2 regions of the Lysinibacillus capsici genome follow, and region 1 is predicted to be linked to the other one. Evidence: a T-box and tRNA genes for the amino acid it is inferred to sense, from the RefSeq annotation. Region 1 holds a T-box; the other holds one or more tRNA genes.
What was found. A T-box is a leader RNA that pairs with one kind of tRNA and senses whether it is charged. The one in region 1 lies ahead of tyrS (tyrosine--tRNA ligase), so its partner is inferred to be a tRNA-Tyr.

Region 2: it has a tRNA-Tyr gene. The T-box ahead of tyrS (tyrosine--tRNA ligase) is inferred to sense a tRNA for this amino acid. The anticodon was not compared.

What each region holds. Positions count from the first base shown of each region.
Region 1 is NZ_CP084108.1:3,092,216-3,095,414, forward strand. Features, by position in the region: gene LCP48_RS15220 (MBL fold metallo-hydrolase) at 1-122, opposite strand, end outside; gene LCP48_RS15225 (DUF2759 domain-containing protein) at 292-471, shown strand; gene tyrS (tyrosine--tRNA ligase) at 527-1,741, opposite strand; T-box leader at 1,851-2,093, opposite strand; gene LCP48_RS15235 (LTA synthase family protein) at 2,351-3,199, opposite strand, start outside.
Region 2 is NZ_CP084108.1:4,525,026-4,528,224, forward strand. Features, by position in the region: gene sigW (RNA polymerase sigma factor SigW) at 1-459, opposite strand, end outside; gene rocF (arginase) at 593-1,498, opposite strand; tRNA gene LCP48_RS22405 (tRNA-Lys) at 1,684-1,756, opposite strand; tRNA gene LCP48_RS22410 (tRNA-Gln) at 1,770-1,844, opposite strand; tRNA gene LCP48_RS22415 (tRNA-Tyr) at 1,859-1,942, opposite strand; tRNA gene LCP48_RS22420 (tRNA-Val) at 1,961-2,036, opposite strand; tRNA gene LCP48_RS22425 (tRNA-Glu) at 2,092-2,166, opposite strand; tRNA gene LCP48_RS22430 (tRNA-Asn) at 2,280-2,356, opposite strand; gene mbcS (acyl-CoA synthetase MbcS) at 2,626-3,199, shown strand, end outside.

The sequences.
Region 1 (3,199 bases):
GCTTTAATTAGACGCTCCGCTTCTTCACCTGGATCAAATACGATACATTCTTTTTCTTTATTCGATACGATATAGCAATTCGTTTGGACGGGACCAAGAGAATAACTTCGTACGTTCATCATAGTTATCACCTCAATTTCCTATTATACAGGCTTTGCCACAATTTGACGATAAATGTTCATAGTTTACAGTATTTTAGTCCTCGACAAAAACAAGTAGAACGTTTACAATTAAGGAGGAATATTGTTTGCGACATTCATTTTCTGATGTCGAAAGGAGTGTCTATTTTTAATGAACTTATTAATGGTTATTTTTGGTCTAGTAGCGATTTTAGCTGTATTTGGTACATTCCAAGCAATTAAAGAAAAGAACCTTTTAAGCGTTGTTTTCAACTTATTAAGTGCTGCTGTATTCGGATGGTTCGTCATCATGACGATTGTTCACAGCGGTTACCCACCAAAATTACACTAAAATTCAGACAAAAAAAGAGCAGTCTCCTCGGAGATTGCTCTTTTTTTGTCTGTTATTACTTATTGAATTGAAGAAATCGCTTCTTGCCAATTTGTAGGATATCATTATTCATTAACACTTGCGATAAGTCATCCATCGCCATTTTTTCTCCATTCAAGGATACTCCTTTTTGCTTGATTAACCGCAAAAACTCACTCTTACTTTGAATAAAACCCATTACCACTAGTTGTGGAATGATATCCACGATTCTTTCCTTATCAATTTCCAAGAGCAGTATAGGAATGTTTTTTGGTATTTCCTTTTTTTGAAATGCTGCTTCAAAATAAGCTCTTGCTTCCTCCATTGCTGTAGATCCATGGTATAAAGCCGTTATAATTTCTGCTAATAGGAATTTCAAATCGCGGGGATTCTCTCCCTTTTGTAGTCTATCTTGAATAGCCTGCACATGTAGTGGATGCTCATCTGTTGCTAATTCGAAATATTTGATAATTAAAGTATCTGGGACTTCCATCACCTTTTTAAACATAATCTCAGGTGCTTCGTTGATGCCAATATAATTACCTAAGCTCTTACTCATTTTTTCTATGCCATCTAATCCCTCTAGCAAGGGCATAAAAATAGCAATTTGTTTTTCTAATCCCCGATGCTTTTGTAAGGTGCGTCCCATTAAAATATTAAAAGTCTGATCCGTTCCACCTAACTCTATATCTGCCACAAGTTCTACTGAATCATATGCTTGCATGAGTGGGTAGAAAAACTCATGTATACCAATTGGAATGTGCTGCTGGTAGCGTTTCTGAAAATCCTCGCGCTCTAAAAGTCGAGCAACAGATGTTGTGGCTGCTAGCTTGATGACTTCTTCAAAGGATAGCTTCGCTAACCATTCACTATTAAAACGAACCGTTGTCTTGTTCGGATCTAGCACTTTAAAAATTTGCTCACAATATGTTTGGGCGTTATTCTTCACTGTATCGTCACTTAAGGCTGTTCGCCCCTTGGCTTTACCTGTAGGATCGCCAATTCGTCCTGTAAAATCACCGATAACAATAACTGCATGATGGCCTAAATCTTGCATTTGCTTGATTTTTCGTAGAACAACCGCATGACCTAAATGAATATCTGGTGCGGACGGATCTAGCCCTAGCTTAATCGTTAAAGGTCGCTGTTCTTTATATGATCGCTCTAATTTTTCAAGTAAATCCTGTTCGTCAACGATCTTGTTAGCACCTTTCTTGATAATCGTCATTTGCTCCTTTGGTGTTAAAAACATACGAAACATCTCCTTGTAATATTAAATATTAATATTGCAAGTTCTATAAGAGTAAATGTGGGGTACCGTTTTTGCTTAAAAGGCATAAAAAAACGCCTTTAGGAAATTCCTAAAGGACGTAGATAAACGTGTTACCACCTTTTTTCGAGAGCGATTCACATAGCCCTCCTCAATAAGTACAGCCATAGCGATACTTTTGCAATGATTACGGATGCAACCCCGTCGTAGCCTACTAAAGTTTCGGTACGCAGCTTCCAAGATGTATTCACTTTAATATCCCCTTGCGCCTCTCAACAACCGGCTACTCTCTGTTAGTTCCATTAAAGTTACTCGTTCTTTTCAATGCCTTTCACTCTTATACTCCGAAATGCGAAAAACAAATCTTCGTTATGCAGATATTTACACTTATTATAATCGTATCTTTCTATTTGTCAATAAAAAGAAGTGCCCAATAAAGTGTATTCACGTTGCATCATGTTGTAAAACATTGCGAAAGGTGTTTTCTTTAGCATAAGATTCACAAAAAAAATTTATGAATGGTTGATTGTGACTAATTCCTTTATATTAGCTATATAAAAAGAGAGATCCCTATACGAGATCTCTCATTGATTACTTAACTGAATCCTGCTTTAAATTACCTGTTTTTTCGTCATAGAAGCGAAGTAAGTCGCCATTAATGATGGCATCGGAATTTTCTAGCTCCATTGTGGCACGATCAGCATAAGACTGACATGGCTCACCATCTATTTCTTCGCCAGTTGCTTTGTCATAGCAAGCTTCACCAGCATAGACGTATTTATCTGTAATAAAGCGTCCATCACGGAAGACTACAAAGTCCTCATGCTCTGGAGAGAATAAATCCGCACCCATTTGCATATCTTTTGACGTTTCAACGCCAAGAAGGTGTAAGATCGTTGGACGTAAATCCATTTGTCCTGAAATCTCAGTCATTTCTTTTCCATCGCCCGCTCCTGGGATGTGGATGAATAAAGGTACTTCTTGAAGCATTGCATTATCCATTGGTGTAATTTGATCTTTACCTAAATATTGTGCCATTGCTTTATTATGGTTCTCAGAAATACCATAGTGATCCCCATACATCACAATAATAGAATTATCATAGACACCTTGATCTTTTAACTGTTGGAAGAAGTCTTTTAAAGCCTCATCCATGTAACGTACTGTTTGGAAGTAACGATTTAATGTACCTGAATTTGAATCATATTCAGGAATCATAATATCTTCTGGGTCCAATGTAAATGGATAATGGTTCGTTAAAGTAATAAGTCTAGAGTAGAATGGCTGTGGCATATCTTTCATTAAAGCAGCTGATTGCTCTAAGAATGGAACATCTTTCATTCCCCAGTTTACAGCTTGCCCCTCTTCCACAGTATATGAATCTATATCGTAGAATTTATTAATTTTTAACGATTGATACATCATGTCACGATTCCAGAA
Region 2 (3,199 bases), 1.4 Mb from region 1:
TAACTCTTCTATATATTTCAATACTATAACCGAACGGTATTTATCCGGCAATCGTCCAATTTCATATTGAATGCGATCTTGCAGCTCCATTTGTTCTAACTGCTCCTCTGGTAGCTGGTCGTCTGCTGCGATTTGCGAATACATATCAAGCCCTTCTGTACCAGCTACTTCTGCATCTAAATAATAATCCGGTTTCTTTTTTCGAATACGGTCAATGCAGAGGTTTGTCGCTATGCGATAAAGCCACGTTGAAAACTTTCTTTTCTGATCAAATGTATGCAAGTTCATATAAGCTCGCACAAAAGCCTCTTGAGCAATGTCTTCAGACTCTTGTTTGTTGCCTAACATTCGATAGCATACTTGGTACAGTTTGTGCTGATAGAGACTCACAATATCGGCAAATGCGTTTTGATCGCCTTTAAGCACTTGTTTTATTCTCTTATTTACTAACGCATCCATTGTGTTGACTTCTCCACCTTTACAACTGTCTTATACTATACGAAGCACCGATAAGAAAAGTTTCGTTTTAATTCAATTATAGCAAAAGATTTTTATGCAATGTGGCAACAGGCAATTTTTTGTCAAATTTTCTTTAAACTAGTGTTTCACCAAATAACGAACCCATTAATGCAACAGCCACATTTGCTGTTGTATTCTTTTCATCTAATATAGGATTTACCTCTACAAACTCTGCTGAAGTTACCATGCCTGATTCTTGTAACATTTCCATCGCTAAATGGCTTTCTCGGTACGTAATTCCGCCTGGAACTGGAGTACCCACACCTGGCGTATAAAGTGGATCTAGTCCGTCTAAATCAAGTGATAAATGTAAACCATCTACATTTCGTTCCTTTAAATAAGCAAGTGCATCTTCCATCACACGCGTCATGCCAAGTCGGTCAATTTCATGCATTGTATATACTTTAATTCCTTGTTGACGAATCAATTCACGTTCTCCCGGATCTACTGAACGAGCTCCAATAATAATCACGTTTTCTGGCTTAATTTTTGGAGCATAGTTGCGAATTTGCACTAAACGTTCATGTCCTAGCCCAATACTAACAGCTAACGGCATCCCATGTATATTGCCTGAAGGTGTTGTTTCAGGTGTATTTAAATCTGCATGAGCGTCATACCAGATAACACCGAGATTTTTGTAATGCTCACCTAATCCAGCTAATGTTCCAATAGCAATGCTATGGTCTCCACCAAATACGAGTGGGAATTTCTTTTGTTCCACTACTTCATGCACACTATTTGCTAATGCAGTACTAACATCTACAACTTCCTCTAAATTTAGTAATTTTTCATCCACAGCTCCGTCAGCAAGCTTTTGACTAACACGAATATCCCCTTGATCCTGTACATCGTGTCCGATAGCCTCTAAACGTTCAACAATACCTGCATATCGAATAGCACTTGGTCCCATATCTACCCCACGGCGTGTTTGTCCGTAATCTGTTGGTACTCCAATAATAGAAATATTAAGTTTATTCATGTTTTTATACCCCCTAAAAGTTATAAGATTATTGTAAAGCCTACATACCACTTGGCTCAACTCGACAAAAAGTTGTATATTTATTCATTTATAAATAACATAAAAAAATCTCCTACTGTTTTCAGCAAGAGATTAGTTATCTGTAGTTAATATAACACTTTTGAATAATTTTCATTCTAAAAAAGTGAGCCATGAAGGACTCGAACCTTCGACCCTCTGATTAAAAGTCAGATGCTCTACCAACTGAGCTAATGGCTCATAAAAGAAAAAATGGCTGGGGTACTAGGATTCGAACCTAGGCATGACGGAATCAAAATCCGTTGCCTTACCGCTTGGCTATACCCCAATCATTTATAAAACTGGTGGAGGGGGACGGATTCGAACCGCCGAACCCTAAGGAGCGGATTTACAGTCCGCCGCGTTTAGCCACTTCGCTACCCCTCCGAAATAACACAATAAGAATGGTGGAGGATGACGGGCTCGAACCGCCGACCCTCTGCTTGTAAGGCAGATGCTCTCCCAGCTGAGCTAATCCTCCATAGAAACAGGTGTTATATCACAGTTTATATTCTTTATAAAGCCTATGTTTTAAATGGTGACCCCTACGGGATTCGAACCCGTGTTACCGCCGTGAAAGGGCGGTGTCTTAACCACTTGACCAAGGGGCCAATATTATGTCTCAAACAAGACAAGAATTATAATAACATTTTTCATTAATAATTGCAATGCTTTTCCACAAATTTTTTTATGTATTATAGCATTTGAAAAAAGGACAAAAAAATGGCTCCGAAGGCAGGACTCGAACCTGCGACAACCTGATTAACAGTCAGGTGCTACTACCAACTGAGCTACTTCGGAACAATGCTATTCACTTTGGTTTTAGACAACCTCTTAAGTACATTTATTATTATAGCAAGCATTATAAATAATGCAACACATTTTGTGAAAATTTTTATATTTTTTGTCGAAGTATGCTCTTATATTCGTTTGAAAGCATAATAGTTCTCTATTAATTCTAATATTTCTATTTAACGTACTAAATATTCTTGCTGTATATTATTGTAATTGTTAAAATAAAAATAGTTTTATGAATTTTCTATCAAATTTTCTGGGGGAGGATGTTCAAGATGGTATCAAATGATTTAATTGCACCTGAATTTTATAACATCACAGAGGAATTAGAAAAATTTTCGCAAGATAGTGATCGCCAAGCAATACGTTGGTTAAATACACAACAAGAGAGACGTACAGTTTCTTATGTGGAGCTTAACCAAAAAATGAATCAATACGCAAACGCTTTTACGGAGAAGGGGCTTCAAAAAGGTGATCGTGTATTAGTTATTATTCCTCGACTTCCAGAAGCCTATTTCGTTTTTCTAGGCTGCTTAAAGGCTGGTATCGTACCCATTTCATGTTCAGAGATGCTACGTGCAAGCGATTTAGAATATCGGATGGAACATTCTTCTGCTAGTGCAGTTATTGCTTATGAGGCTTTTACTAGTGAAGTTGATCAAATTGCTTCTTCTGTAGACGCATTGAAAAATAAACTAGTGATCGGTGCTGCGAAAGAAGATTGGACTTCTTTAGATGAATTAGCAAGCAAGCAGCCAGCTACATTTACAGCTGTAGCTACTACACGTGATGACATGGCATTCCTTTCTTATACATCTGGTACAACTGGTAAACCTAAAGGCGTTGTTC